Regions from separate parts of the Cupriavidus sp. BIC8F genome, predicted to be linked through region 2. Evidence: riboswitches for the same ligand, from Rfam matches in the RefSeq annotation. Region 2 holds a riboswitch; the other holds the start of a gene.
What was found. Region 2 has a riboswitch for glycine ahead of gcvT (glycine cleavage system aminomethyltransferase GcvT). Riboswitches for the same ligand answer to the same signal wherever they lie in the genome.

Region 1 (7,539 bases), on a different contig from region 2:
GTGGCCTTTGCATCCTCGGGCAACGGCTCGGCGCAACATCTCGCCGGCGTGCTGTTCGAGCAGCGCACCGGGGTCGATCTCCTGCACGTGCCCTACAAGGGTGGCGGCCCGGCCATGACCGATGTCATCGCCGGCCAGGTGCCCCTGTTCTTCGCCAACGTGGCTTCGAGCCTGCAGCACATCAAGGCCGGCAAGCTGAAGCCGCTCGCGGTGACCAGCCATGCGCGCACCCAGGCGTTGCCGGCCGTGCCCACCATGCAGGAAGCCGGCGTGGCGAGCTACGAGGTCTATGAATGGAACGCGGCCTTCCTGCCCGCCGCAACGCCGGACCCGATCGCAGCGAAGCTCGCTGACGCCCTGCAGAAAGTCATGACCAGCCCCGGGATCCGGCAACGCGTGGCCGAGCTGGGCGGCGAGGTCGTGGCTGCGCCGCCAGCACAGGCACGGCAATTCATCGACGGGCAGGCCCGGCTATGGGCCAAGGTCATCCGGGACGGCAACATCAAGCCCGAATAGCGCCGCCAACACCACCATTGCCCTACCACGGCCCAGTTAAAGAACGTCCAGGAGACACACATGACCAGCTTCAATCCTCTTCGCCGCCACCTGCTCAAGACCACCGCCGCGCTGGGCGCGTGCGCGCTGGCGCCAACGCTGGCGCGTGCCCAGGCCTGGCCGGCCAAGCCGATCCGGCTGGTGGTGCCGTTCGCGCCAGGCGGCAGCTCGGAGATCGTGGCGCGCTCCACCGCGGCGGAGCTGACCAAGCTGCTCGGCGTGTCAGTGTTCGTCGAGAACAAGCCCGGCGCGGCCGGCAATATCGCCATGGGCGAAGTCGCGCGCGCCGATGACAACCACACGCTGATCCTCGGCCATATTGGCACGCTGGCGGTCAATCCGTTTATCTTCCCGAAGCTGCCCTACGACCCCATCAAGGACTTCCGCGCGATCTCGCTGCTGTCCAAGGTGCCGAGCCTGTACGTGGTCCACCCCGACGTGCCCGCGAAGAACCTGAAGGAGTTCGTGGCGCTGGCCAAGAGCAAGCCCGGCAAGCTGAACTACGGTTCGGCCGGCAACGGCAGCGCCGGCCACCTGGCCTTTGAATACCTGAAGGCCGCGACCGGCACCTTCATCACCCATGTGCCGTATCGCGGCAGCGGCCCGCAGATCACCGACCTGCTGTCGGGGCGGCTGGACGCGGCCGCCGTCGGCGCGCCCGCGATCATCCAGTTCATCAAGGCCGGCAAATTGCGCTGCATCGCCACCGGCACGACCCAGCGCATTCCCCAGCTGCCTGACGTGCCAACGGTTGCCGAACAAGGCTATCCCGGCTTCGAAATGACGCAGTGGTATGGCCTGCTGGCACCGGCATCTCTGCCCCAGGCGGCCGCCGACAAGCTGGCGGACGCCACCGTGAAAGCAGTGAAGAGCAAGTCGTCGGTCGAGCGCCTGAGCGCGGATGCGGCGATTGTCGTGGGCGACACGCCGGCGGAGTTCTCGCGCTTCATCGCGCAGGAGCAGCAGCGCTGGAAGCCCATCATTGCGCGCGCGGGGATCAAGCCCGACTAAGCGGACAGCCGCTGCCGGTCCAGCCTCAGCCGGCGATGCCAGCCCAGCGCAGGTGCCTGTCCCAGTCGGCGTCGCTGATGACGCCGGACACGCCCTGCCGCTGGCCATCGGCGCGATAGAAGTAGGTGCGCGGCATCTCGCCCATCCAGTCCGGATCGACCGCATAGCGCAGCCGCTCCTGCGGCTCGTGCCCGAACACCCACGCGTTGCGCGTGAGCCTGACGCGCTGGAGCAGTTGCTGCACCTGTGGCAGCGCGTCGGGGTTGTCCGTCGCCAGCGTGACGACGCGCAGGTCCCGATGCTGCGCGCGCAGCTTGCCGATGGCGTCGAAGTTGCGCTTGCAATAGACGCAGTCGAGCGACCACACCACCAGCACAAAGGGCTTGCCCTGCTGGCTGGCTGCCAGCTGGGTGGCGCTGGCCGATGCGAACACGGCGACGCGCCCGGCCGGCGCACTGCCGGCATTGGCGGCAGTCATCGCCAGGGTCAGGACGGCAGCGGCGAGCAGCTTGCGGCGGGATGGCATCATGCGCCCTCCTTGCCCAGCGTGAACACCTGGAAGCCCTCGGCCTCGGTTCGCCACAGCACGTACGCGCGGCCGGCATGCTGCAGCAGGTGCGGCTGGTCCGAGTCGCGCCCGGTGCCGGCAAGCTTGCGGATCTGCCAGGTCTTGCCGCCGTCTTGCGACGACATCGCCGACAGGCGTGTCTGCTGGCCGTCGAACGATTTCCAGGTCACCACAATCTCGTTGTCATTCAGCGCGACGATGTCGGCATGCTGCGCGCGCGGGTCATCCAGCGGGCGCTGTGCCTGCAGCTTGCCGTCCTTCCAGCGCCCCACCGAGACCGTGGGCTTGCCTTCGCGCACATTGAACCAGACCATGTGCACCGTGCCATCGGGCGCCACCGAAGCGCCGGGGCCGTGGTGCGGGCAGGCGTCGATGCGCCAGTCGTCGAAGGTGGCGCGCTGCATCGGCGTGGCCTTGCCGTCGGTGCCCAGCAACGCCAGCGCGTGGTCGCGCGCGTTGGGCGGGAATACATGGCGCCACAGCGCCAGCATCTTGCCGTCGGGCGTTGGCGACAGCGCGATGCGGCAGCATTCGCACGACTGGTCGGCGATCTTGTAGTCGCCCTGGAAGGTCTTGCCCTGGTCGGCCGAAACCGCGTAGTAGATCGCGGCGCCGGCGTACGACTGCTTGCGCGCCTCGGCGGCAACCACGTCGCGCTTGTCGATCCAGCTGACAAAGACGCGCCCGGCGTTGTCCACCGCGATGGCGTCGAAGCGGTGCGCAATCTGGTCACGGTTGGCATGCACCGTCAGCGGTTCGGCGAAGGACTTGCCGCCGTCGGTGGAACGCGCAAAGCGGATAAAGCCGGTCCACGGCTTGGGCAGCGGCTGGGTCCAGGTGACGAAGATCTCGCCGTCGCGCCCCGCGGCCACCTTGGGCCGGCTTTCATGATCGGCGGCGACCTGCTCCGGCACGCTGTTGACATGCTGCGCCGGCCCGAAGCTGCGGCCGTAGTCGGTCGATGCACGTACCGCGACGTAGGGGCCGTCCTTGTAGGCGACCCACAGCTTGCCCTCGCGATCGAAGGCCGCGCCGGTGCCCAGCTCGCTCATCTTCGCGGCCTTGGCCTGGCCGCCGTGGCCGGCATGATCGCCGTGCGTTTGCGCGGTCGCGGCCAGCGCGGCACAGGCCATCAGCCCGGCAACGATCAGACGGAAACCGGGGCGAACGCCTTGCATGGTTGTGGTCAGCCTGTTCACGTGCTCAGAAGGAAAGTTTCGCCTCGGCGTAGAACGTCCGGCCCGGATACGGGTGGTAGACGTAGTAGCGCTGGTCGGTGAGGTTGTCGATGCCAAGCCCGAGGCGCACGTTCCTGGCGGGCCTGTACGTCACCTTGACGTCAAAGGTCAGGAAGCTGCTGGTGCCGCCGAAGGTGTCGGGATTGACGTCGGAATTGTCGAGCGTATTGTACTGCCGGCCCGAGTAGGTCATGGCCAGCGTGCCCGCCCATGCCGGCGTGATGCGATAGGTGCCGGCCAGGTTGGCGCGCCACTTCGGGATCCGGTAGAAGTACTTGCCGACCGAGGCCGGGTTGTTGGCATTCTCCAGCGTCTTCGAGTGGTTGTAGGCGCCGCTGGCCGACAGGTCGAAACCGCTGACAAGCACATCGCGCGCGTCATAGGCCAGCTCGATGCCGCGAGTACGCACACGGTCCACGTTCTGGAAGCTGGTGACGGTCGGGAATACCGTGGTGTTGGTCTGGCTGACCAGGGCATCGCGGATATCGTCCTCATACACCGAGACCCGGAAGTACGACGCATCCACCGTGCGCTCGAAAGTCAGGTCCTTCGAGAACGATCGCTCAGGCCGCAGGTTGGGATCGTTGTTGATCAGCGCGGTCCCGGTGATGCGGCCCTGGAACAGCTCGCTGACAGTCGGGTAGCGATAGGCCTGGCCCAGCGACAACCGGCCCAGCCAGTCCTGCCCGAAGGCCTTCTCCAGCGCCAGCTTGGGCGACCAGTTGGATTCGCTGCGCACCGGGTAGCCGATAGCCACGCCGGGCTGGCTGCGGCTGCCGTCATAGGCGCGCCAGCGTTCGTAGCGCACGCCGGGGATCAGCTTCCAGTCCTCGGCGAAGTACCAGGCGTCCTGCGCATACAGCGCCTGGGTCTCGGTCTTGCCGGCAAAGGCGTTGTTGAAGGCGGTGATGGTGGCCGCCTGCCAGTCCGAGGTGTTGTAGGTGGTGTTGGTCAGCCGGTAGTTGTCGTAGTGGTAGCCGAACGTGACCCAGTGCCCGCCCTGCAGTTGCTGCGGGCGGTAGTCGGCCTTCAGGTCGAGTGTGCGCCAACCGGTGCCATCGCCGTAGGTCACGGTGCCCGGCCCGTTGCCGGCGGTGTTGGCGCTGCGGCTGATGTCCTTGCTGACATCGAACAGCGACGCCACGCCCGAGAAATTCCAGCCGGTCTCGTTGCGCGTGCGCAGCGACAGGCCATAGAGCCAGCGCGCGTCCTCGCCGTTGCTCGGGGCAAAGGCGTTGGCGGGAATCACATAGCGATAGCCGCCGATATTCACATTACCGCTCGACACCGCATTGCCATTGGCATCGCGCAGGTAGCTGCCCGTGGCGCTGGAGCGGTCCTGTTGCCAGTAGGCGGCAGTGAACTGCGCCTGCAGGGTACTGGTGATGTCGTAGCCAAGCTTGAGCTTGAGCTGGTCCTGCACGGTATGCGTGACGCCCTCGCTGTTCACGCCCATCACCACGCGGTCGCGGCCGGTCTGGTCCTGGTCGAAGTGGGCGCCGGTGACCGGCTTGTCGGCGGAAGTGGCGCGGGCTGTGGAGCGCGCCACGGTATAGAAGCTCAGCGGCTGGCTCTTGCTGTCCTGCCGGTCCACGCTGACCAGCCAAGAGAACGGGCCGACGCGGTCGCCCACATAGGCGTTGGCGTGGACCCCGTTGAAGTTATCGTGCGTGCCATACAGGCTGAAGCGCTGCGTGAACAGCTGCACGCTGGCATCGCCCTCGAACTTCTCCGGCGTGCGCGTGGTGATCAGCACCGTCGCACCCAGCGAGTTGCCGGGATACAGCGCCGAATACGGGCCGTACAGCACATCCATGCGCTCGATCTCGGCGCTGTTGACCAGCGACCAGCGCGGCGGGAAGCTGAAGTCCGAACCCAGCAGGTTGGACAGCAGCAGGCCGTCCGCATAGACCAGCCCCCGCGCCGACTGGCGCGAACTGGTGCTGCGCACCGAGATGATCGAGTTCATATCGCCGATGAAGCGCTTGCGTACGGCGAGGTTGGGCGCGTATTTGAGGGCGTCTTCCGTGTTTACCACATTGAAGTCGGCCATGCGGCGGCTGCTGATGCCGTAGGCCGGCGAGGGCGTGTTGGGCGGTATGGCCGGCGTCTCGCCGCGCTCCGACTTGGCCGAGACCACCACCTCCTGCAGCGGCTCGGGCGCGTCCACCGCCTGGGCGGCGGCGACAGCGGGGCCCATCAGCACCGCCGAAACGGCCAGCGCAATGCGATTTTTCTTCACTGGAAAACCTTGTTGTCGTCTTTTTTTTGGCTCGCCCCACCTGAGCGCGGCATACGGCGCTTCTCCCCGAGAGCGAGCGCTGACATTTTATGGGGCACGGGGACGCAGGCCGATGCGACATAGCGACGCGGGCGGCGGGGCCGCCTAAGCGTTAACCCGCATATCCAACGTCAAGTCTTGTCACTACATTGCCCGGATTGGCGTCAAGCCAATGTGATGCAGGGAGAGACTGTCGCGGCGCCCGCCGCGGACGGCGCCGAAGGAGCAACCGCCCCGGAAACTCTCAGGCAAAAGGACCGGCATCACCAGTCAGTGCACTCTGAAGAATGCCGGACGCTATCGTCCGCCGGCATACCGAAGGAGCAAGCGCACCCCGCCCTGTCGGCCGGGTGTCGTGAATCTCTCAGGTCCAGAACAGAGGGGGCGTCCGCCACGCATATTGCGTCCGGGCTCCCACCATCGACGTTCCTGGAACCTGCAGATCATGAAATCAATCGCTGTCATCGGCGGTGGCATCACTGGTGTCACCACGGCCTACGCGCTGGCCCGGCGCGGATTCTCCGTCACGCTGTTCGAACGGCACCGCTATGCCGCCATGGAGACCTCGTTCGCCAATGGCGGCCAGTTGTCGGCCTCCAACGCCGAGGTCTGGACGCACTGGTCCACCATCATCAAGGGCATGAAGTGGATGCTGCGCAACGACGCCCCGCTGCTGGTCAATCCCCGGCCCAGCTGGCACAAGCTGTCGTGGTTCGCCGAGTTCATCGCCGCGATCCCCCACTACCGCCGCAACACCATCGAGACCGCGCGCCTGGCCATCGCGGCGCGTGAACACCTGTTTGACTGGGCGGCGCAGGAAGGCATTGATTTCGACCTGAAGAAAGAGGGCATCCTGCATATCTACCGCGACAAGGCCGGCTTCGAGCATGCCGGCCGGGTCTCGGCGCTGCTGGCGCAGGGCGGGCTGGAGCGGCGCGCGGTAACGCCGCAGGAGATGCGCGCGATCGAGCCGACGCTGGCCGGCTCGTACTACGGCGGCTACTTCACCGAAAGCGACTCCACCGGCGACATCCACAAGTTCACCAGCGGCCTGGCCGCGGCCATCGATCGGCTGGGCGTGCGCTGCCTCTACGGCCAGGACGTGCGCGCGGTGAAGACCGACGGCAGGCGCGCCACCGTGACCGTGCAGGACGGCGCCGACACGGCCACCTCCACCTTCGACGGCGCCGTGATCTGCGCCGGCACCGCCAGCCGCGCGCTGGCCGCGGGGCTGGGCGACCGGGTCAACATCTATCCGGTCAAGGGCTATTCGATCACGGTCAACCTGACCGACGAGGCCAGCCGCGCCGCCGCACCGGTGGTAAGCCTGCTCGACGACGAAACCAAGCTGGTCACCAGCCGCCTGGGCCACGACCGCTTCCGCGTGGCCGGCACCGCCGAGTTCAACGGCTACAACCGCGATATCCGCGCCGACCGCATCCGCCCGCTGGTGGAATGGGTGCAGCAGTGCTTCCCCGCCGTCAGCACGCGCAGCGTGGTGCCTTGGGCCGGGCTGCGGCCGATGATGCCGGACATGCTGCCGCGCGTGGGGCGCGGGCGTGCGGCCTGCATCTTCTACAACACCGGGCACGGGCACCTGGGGTGGACCTTGTCGGCGGTGACGGCGGATATGGTGGCGGGGGTCGTTGACCAGCATCTCGGCGCGAAGGTGGCGGTCGCGGCGGGTGCGCCGCTGGCATTGGCCAAGGCCTGAGTTCGCGGGTGTTTTCTCCCCCATTTGTGGGATAGGGCCACCGTGCTCGAACAGCGCCGCGCCGTGATGGAAGCATGGGGCGGCGCATGTATACGCTTGAAGAATAGTGGAAGTGATGCCCTATCTTCGCCCGGATGAGTATCCAAGCCATCCACCAATTAATGAGGCTGCG
Region 2 (7,539 bases):
AGCACCGGGTAGTACGGTGCCAGGCGCTTGGCCACGTAGTTGGCCGCCAGGATCGCGTTCTCGGTGGCGGCGGTCAGGCCGGCCGAACCCATCATTGCGATATACATCCACGAGATCGGCAGGATGCTGGCCGAGCCGAACGGCGCCGCCGACACGCCGCCAATACCGCGGTCGTCACGGCGATAGCCGACGCTGTCCTGGTTGGGCAGGAAGTCAGCGAGGTGCGCGCCGACCGCGACCGGGCCCACGCCCGGGCCGCCGCCGCCGTGCGGGATGCAGAAAGTCTTGTGCAGGTTCAGGTGCGACACGTCGCCACCGAACTGGCCCGGCGCTGCGGTGCCGACCATCGCGTTCATGTTGGCGCCGTCGACATAAACCTGGCCGCCGTGCTGGTGCACGATCTCACAGATCTGCTGCACGCCCTGCTCGAACACGCCGTGCGTGGACGGGTAGGTGATCATGATCGCCGCCAGGTTCTTGCTGTGCTGCTCGGCCTTCTTCGCCAGGTCTTGCAGGTCGACGTTGCCGTCCTCGTCGCAGGCCACCACCACCACCTTCATGCCGGCCATCTGCGCCGATGCCGGGTTGGTGCCGTGGGCCGACGACGGGATCAGGCAGATGTCGCGATGGCTCTCGCCACGGCTGGCGTGGTAGGCGTGGATGATCAGCAGGCCCGCGTACTCGCCCTGCGAGCCGGCGTTGGGCTGCAGGCTGACCGCGGCGTAGCCAGTAGCGGCGCACAGCATGGCCTCGAGCTGGTCGATCATCTCGCGGTAGCCAACGGTCTGGTCCAGCGGCGCGAACGGGTGGATCTGGCTGAACTCGGGCCACGTCACCGGGATCATCTCGCTGGTGGCGTTCAGCTTCATCGTGCACGAGCCCAGCGGGATCATGGTGCGGTCCAGCGCCAGGTCCTTGTCGGCCAGCATGCGCAGGTAACGCAGCATTTCGTGCTCGGCGTGGTGCGTGTTGAAGACCGGGTGGGTCAGGTAGGCGCTGGTGCGTGCGAGTTCGGCCGGGAACGCGTCCAGCGTGGCGGCTTCGATCTTGTCGAAGTCCACGCTGGCCGGCAGCGGCTTGCCTTGCATGAACACTTCCCACAGCGCGACCACGTCGGCGCGGTTGGCGGTCTCGTCCAGCGAGATGCCGACGCGCGTGGCGCTGACGTGGCGCAGGTTGATGCCGCGCGCGGTGGCGGCGGCGTGGATGGCCTCGGTGTTGAAGCCGGTTTCCACCGTCAGAGTGTCGAAGAAGGTGGCGTTGGTGCGGGCGAAGCCGAGCGCTTCCAGGCCGGCGGCCAGCGTCGCGGCCAGCCGATGCACGCGCTGGGCGATGCGCTTCAGGCCTTGCGGGCCGTGGTACACGGCGTACATCGACGCCATCACCGCCAGCAGCACCTGCGCGGTGCAGATATTGGAGGTGGCCTTCTCGCGGCGGATATGCTGCTCGCGCGTCTGCAGGGCCAGGCGATAGGCCTTGTTGCCCTGCGCATCGATGGTCACGCCCACCAGGCGGCCCGGCATCGAGCGCTTGAAGGCGTCCTTCACCGCCATATAGCCGGCGTGCGGACCGCCGAAGCCCAGCGGCACGCCGAAGCGCTGCGAGTTGCCCACGGCCACGTCGGCACCCCATTCGCCGGGTGCGGCGATCAGCGTCAGCGCCAGCAGGTCGGCGGCAGCCACCACCAGGCCGCCGGCGGCGTGCACGGCATCGGCGATGGCGCGGTAGTCGTTCACGTCGCCGTTCACGCCCGGGTACTGCAGCAGCACGCCGAAGGCGTTGGCCGCGGCGGCATCGGCGGCGGGGCCGACCTTGACTTCGATGCCCATCGGCAGCGCGCGCGTGCGTACCACTTCCAGCGTCTGCGGCAGCACGTCGTCGGCCACGTAGAAGGTGTTCGAGTCGTGCTTGTTCACGCGCTGCAGCAGCGTCATGGCTTCGGCCGCGGCAGTGCCTTCATCCAGCATCGACGCATTGGCGATATCCAGCCCGGTCAGGTCGGTGACCATCTGCTGGAAGTTCAGCATCGCTTCCAGGCGGCCCTGCGAGATTTCCGGCTGATAAGGCGTGTAGGCGGTGTACCAGGCCGGGTTCTCGAAGATATTGCGCAGGATGACGCCGGGCGTGACGGTGTTGTAGTAGCCCTGGCCGATAAAGCTCTTCAGCACCCTGTTCTTGCCGGCCAGGCCGCGCAGCTTTGCCAGCGCGGCTTCCTCGCTCAGCGGCTCGGTGAACTCGCCCATCGGCATGCCGTCGCGGCGGCGGATGGCGGCGGGGATGACGGCGTCGATCAGCGCGGCGCGGCTGTCATAGCCGAGCACCTTCAGCATGTGCTGCTGTTCGGGGGTATCGGGGCCGATATGGCGGGCGGCGAAGGCGTCGCGCGCCTCCAGTTCGGCCAGCGTGGGCCGGTTCCCTTGGGCGGCGTTCATGGGAAGCGGGGCGTTCATGGGCAAGAACCTCGTGGGGTGCGCGCCGGCCGGTGGTCAGCCGGGTCGGCGCGCGTCTGTCTGCAGGGGCCGGTCCGCCAGTCCGCCCATAGGCGGCAGGGACCGGCGCCGCCGGCGTCAGGCGCCGACGCTGGCCTTGTAGGCGTCGGCCGACATCAGGCCGTTGACGTCGTCGCCGTTGGCCGGCTTGAGCTTGAACAGCCACGCGTCGAAGGCGTCGGCATTGACGCTTTCCGGCGCGGCCGTGGCGGCCTCGTTGACGGCGATCACTTCGCCGGCCACCGGGGCGTAGATGTCGGAAGCGGCCTTTACCGATTCCACCACTGCCAGCGCGTCGCCGGCACCGACCGACTTGCCCACTTCGGGCAGTTCCAGGAAGACGATGTCGCCCAGCGCGTCCTGCGCGTGGTCGGTGATGCCGATGGTGAGCGTGCCGTCGGCTTCGACGCGTACCCACTCATGCGACTCGGTGTACTTGAGGTCAGCGGGGAAATTCATGGAGGTTCTCCGGATTCAGATCTGTTTCTTGTTGGGTGATGCCTGCCCGGCGAAGCTGCCGGCAGGCGAGGGCGACCGTTGGTATGAGCCTCAGCTCACGAGTGCCTTGCCATTACGCACAAACGGCAGTTTAACCACAGTCGCGTTGAGTTTGCGGTCGCGGATCTCCACCTGCACGGTATCGCCCACGGCGACGTCCTTCGGCAGGCGGGCAAAGGCGATGGACTGCGACAGCGACGGGCTGAAGGTGCCGCTGGTGATTTCACCGTCACCGGCCGGGGTGGTCACTTTCTGGTGGGCGCGCAGGACGCCGCCTTTGTCACGCAGGATCAGGCCGAGGAATTGCTGGCGCGAACCGGCCGCGGCCAGCGCCGGCTTGCCGGTGAAGTCGCGCTCGCTTTGCAGGTCCACCGTCCAGGCCAGGCCCGCATCCAGCGGCGAGGTGTTGATATCCATGTCCTGGCCATACAGGTTCATGCCGGCTTCCAGGCGCAGGGTGTCGCGCGCGCCCAGGCCTGCCGGGCGCACGCCGGCGGCGTTCAGCTTTTCCCAGACGGCGGCAACGTTCTCGGCCGGCACCACCAGTTCGAAGCCGTCTTCGCCGGTGTAGCCGGTGCGCGCCACCATGATCTCGCCGATGGCCGGGTCCTGGACCACGGCGGCGTTGAAGGGCTTGAGCGCATCCGAAGGCTGGGTCGAGGGGAAGGTGCTCCACACCTTGGTGCGGGCGTTGGGCCCCTGCACGGCGACGATGGCCAGAGGCTGCACGCCCGCAGGCGCAACATCCTCACGGCGCGGCGTGATGGTCACATCGCTGCCGGTGGCGGCATTGCGCGCGCGGATCCATTCGATGTCACCCAGCGCGGTGCTGGCATTGACGACCAGGCGGAAGCGGTCCTCGGCAAAGAAGTAGACGATCAGGTCGTCGATCACGCCGCCTTTCTCATCCAGCATGCAGGAGTAGAGCGCCTTGCCCGGGGTCTGCAGCTTGTCGACATTGTTGGCCAGCAGGCCGCGCAGGAAGCTGCGGGTATTGGCGCCGGTGAGGTCGACCACGCACATGTGCGACACATCGAACATGCCGGCGTCGGTGCGCACGGCATTGTGTTCTTCGATCTGGGAGCCGTAGTTGACCGGCATGTCCCAACCGCCGAAATCAACCATGCGGGCGCCGAGGGCGCGGTGGATGGCGTTGAGGGGCGTGGCCTGGAGCGTCATGGAATCCTCGGGGGAAATCTCGGTTGGCGAAAACAAAAAAGGGCCATCCGCCGCAACGCTCGCCCCGCCTGAATGTGGCGTAGCAATCCGCTGCGGCGGATGACCCCTCTGTCCTCGATACCTGAGAGATTACAAGGCGGATCCTGCCGGACCCCGACCTCGTGCGCCCCTTCGGTGGGCACGCTCGCCACGAATGGCGGGTGCCGCTCTCCAGAGTGCGGCATGCATCGTGTGCATATTGCATGCCGATCCGATCGGTCCGTGGTGCCTGAGAGTTTTCGGGTGATACCCCTTCGGCGGCGCAGGCGATGCGCGCTCTCCCGGTCGGATGCGCGCAATGTACGGGAGGCCCCGGCCTTTGTCAAACCGGGCCGGAAGGCCTGACCCGGCGGCTGTACCCGTTCCTGCGCCCCGCCGCCGGGGTGCGCATTACTTGTGCTTCTTGTCGTCGGTGACAACGTTACCGATCACGCCGCCCACGGCCGCGCCACCCAGCGTACCCAGCGCACTGCCTTCGGTGAGGATGGCGCCGCCCACGGCGCCCGCGCCCGCGCCAATCGCGGTATTACGCTGCTTCGGGGTCATGTCCGCGCAACCGGCAAAGGCCGCGACGGTCGCGCCGATCAGGGTCACCTTGGTCAAAGTCTGCAGGGTTTTCATTATTGGCTCCGATGTGATGATTAAAGCATGTCAACCCCGCCGCGCAGGCCGAGGGACATACAGTTAGAGCGTTGCGTTGCGCGATTGGCTCCGGCCTTTACGAAGTGTTACGCCAGTGACACAACCGGCCCTGTCAACGCGGTTTGCGCTGACTGACCTGCCGCGGCCAGCGTGTTAACATCGTCAGCTTTGCCGCCGTGCCCCCGTTTTTTGGGGTGCCGGCGTGTCCCGCCTGGCCTTCCGCTGTTCCTGCTGATTTCCCTGCCTCCAACCGCATCCCTCGCATGACCCATGGCCTGAACTCCGCCCAATCCGAAGCCGTCCGCTACCTGGACGGCCCTTGCCTGGTGCTGGCCGGGGCGGGCTCCGGCAAGACCCGGGTGATCACGCAGAAGATCGCGCATCTGATCGAGGACAAGGGCTTCGAGCCGCGCCATATCGCCGCCGTCACCTTTACCAACAAGGCCGCCAAGGAGATGCAGGAGCGTATCGGCAAGCTGATGGAGGGCAAGACCACGCGCGAGGGCAAGCGCATCCCGCTCAAGCAGCTGACGGTCTGTACCTTCCACTCGCTCGGGGTGCAGATCCTGCGCATGGAGGCCGAGCACGTGGGCCTGAAGCCGCAGTTTTCGATCATGGATTCGGACGACTGCTTCGGCCTGATCCAGGAGCAGCTGGGCACCACCGACAAGAAGCTGATCCGCGGCGTGCAGGGCACGATCTCGCTGTGGAAGAACGGCATGGTCGACCCGGAGGCAGCGATCGCGCAGGCCACCAATGCCGACGAGCACCAGGCCGCGCTGGTCTACCGCAACTACGTGGCCACGCTGCACGCCTACCAGGCGGTGGATTTCGACGACCTGATCCGCCTGCCGGCCGAGCTGTTCGCGCGCAATGAAGCGGTGCAGCTCAAGTGGCAGAACCGCCTGCGCTACTTCCTGGTCGACGAATACCAGGACACCAACGCCTGCCAGTACCAGTTGCTGAAACTGCTGGCGGGCGGCTCGCACCTGCGCGCGCCGGCCTTTACCGCGGTGGGCGACGACGACCAGGCCATCTATGGCTGGCGGGGCGCCACGCTGGACAACCTGCGCGGGCTGCAGACCGATTTTCCGGGCCTGAAGGTGATCAAGCTGGAGCAGAACTACCGCTCCACCGTGCGCATCCTGGAAGCGGCCAACGCGGTCATCGCCAACAACCCCAAGCTGTTCGACAAGAAGCTGTGGAGCGAGCACGGCATGGGCGACCCCATCGCCATCCACCCGATGAACGACGAGGAGCACGAGGCCGAGTCGGTGGTGTTCCGCCTGTCCGCGCACAAGTTCGAGCGCCGCGCGCAGTTCCGCGACTACGCCATCCTGTATCGCGGCAACCACCAGGCGCGGCTGTTTGAGCAGATCCTGCGGCGCGAACGGATTCCCTATGTGCTGTCGGGCGGACAGAGCTTCTTCGACAAGGCCGAGATCAAGGACATCTGCGCCTACCTGCGCCTGATCGCCAACCCCGACGACGATCCCGCCTTTATCCGCGCCATCACCACGCCGCGCCGCGGCGTGGGCAACACCACGCTGGAAGCGCTGGGCACCTTTGCTGGCCAGGCCAAAGTGTCGCTGTTCGAGGCCGCGATGATGGGCGGCATCGAAGGCAGGCTGCAGCCGCGCCAGCTGGAGCCGTTGCGCGTGTTCTGCGAATCGATGGTGCGGCTGGCCGACCGCGCGGCCAAGGATCCGGCCACCGTGGTGCTGGACGACCTGATGGAAGGCATCCACTACGAGGCCTACCTGTACGACAGCTTCGACGAACGGCAGGCGCAGTCGCGCTGGACCAACACGCTGGAATTCCTGGACTGGCTCAAGCGCAAGGGCACCAAGCCCGAAGGCGCGGAAGGCGAGGAAGCCACCGGCTTCGACAATGCCGACGGCTTCGGCAGCGAAGGCAAGAACCTGCTCGAGCTGACCCAGACCGTGGCGCTGATGAGCATGCTGGAAGGCCGCGAGGAAGATCCCGACGCGGTGCGGCTGTCCACGCTGCACGCGTCCAAGGGGCTGGAATATCCGCACGTGTTCCTGGTCGGCGTGGAAGAGGGCATCCTGCCGCACTGCCGCGAAGACGAGGACATGAGCGACGAGAAGATCGAGGAAGAGCGGCGGCTGATGTATGTCGGCATCACCCGCGCCCAGCGCAGCCTGCATGTCAGCTGGTGCAAGAAGCGCAAGCGCGCGCGCGAGACCTACTCGTGCCAGCCTTCGCGCTTTATCGGCGAGATGAAGCTGGAGGAAGCGCCTGCGCCGGTCGATGAAACCCCGGCGATGAGCCCCAAGGACCGGCTCGGCGCGCTCAAGGCACTGCTGGGAACCGGCGGCAAGACGGCCCCGGGCTGAACGGGCGCTACAGTCCCGATACAAAGGCCTACCAGGCTGACAAGACGCCGGGCGCAGGCGTCCCTAGTATGGCGGCTGTGCTGCTCGCGCCGTCTGCGCGGGTGGCGCCGCGGCAGGCCCGCCCGGTCTGCCTGCTGCGCCGGACCTCTGGTTCGGAACTTCCCTGTTATTCGGCCCCCGGCGCGTGAAGCGTACGGGGGCGTTTTTTTTTTACGGCGGCTGCGAACCTACCGCTGCGGTCCGCCCGGCGGCGGCATCATCATCGCACCCGCGGGCGGCAGGCCCAGCCAGCGCGCGGCTTCGGGCGCGGCGCGCAGGCGCCGGCGCTGGGC

Region 1: another riboswitch for glycine. It lies ahead of RS901_RS32855 (D-amino acid dehydrogenase); the one in region 2 lies ahead of gcvT (glycine cleavage system aminomethyltransferase GcvT).

Annotation. Positions count from the first base shown of each region.
Region 1 is NZ_CP136095.1:2,755,620-2,763,158, forward strand. It holds gene RS901_RS32830 (tripartite tricarboxylate transporter substrate binding protein) at 1-516, shown strand, start outside; gene RS901_RS32835 (tripartite tricarboxylate transporter substrate binding protein) at 577-1,566, shown strand; gene RS901_RS32840 (hypothetical protein) at 1,592-2,095, opposite strand; gene RS901_RS32845 (sialidase family protein) at 2,092-3,312, opposite strand; gene RS901_RS32850 (TonB-dependent receptor) at 3,338-5,614, opposite strand; glycine riboswitch at 5,825-5,923, shown strand; glycine riboswitch at 5,924-6,042, shown strand; gene RS901_RS32855 (D-amino acid dehydrogenase) at 6,099-7,367, shown strand.
Region 2 is NZ_CP136094.1:1,182,244-1,189,782, reverse strand. It holds gene gcvP (aminomethyl-transferring glycine dehydrogenase) at 1-2,450, opposite strand, end outside; gene gcvH (glycine cleavage system protein GcvH) at 2,568-2,948, opposite strand; gene gcvT (glycine cleavage system aminomethyltransferase GcvT) at 3,039-4,166, opposite strand; glycine riboswitch at 4,265-4,390, opposite strand; glycine riboswitch at 4,412-4,499, opposite strand; gene RS901_RS05615 (glycine zipper 2TM domain-containing protein) at 4,596-4,826, opposite strand; gene RS901_RS05610 (UvrD-helicase domain-containing protein) at 5,111-7,207, shown strand; gene RS901_RS05605 (hypothetical protein) at 7,435-7,539, opposite strand, start outside.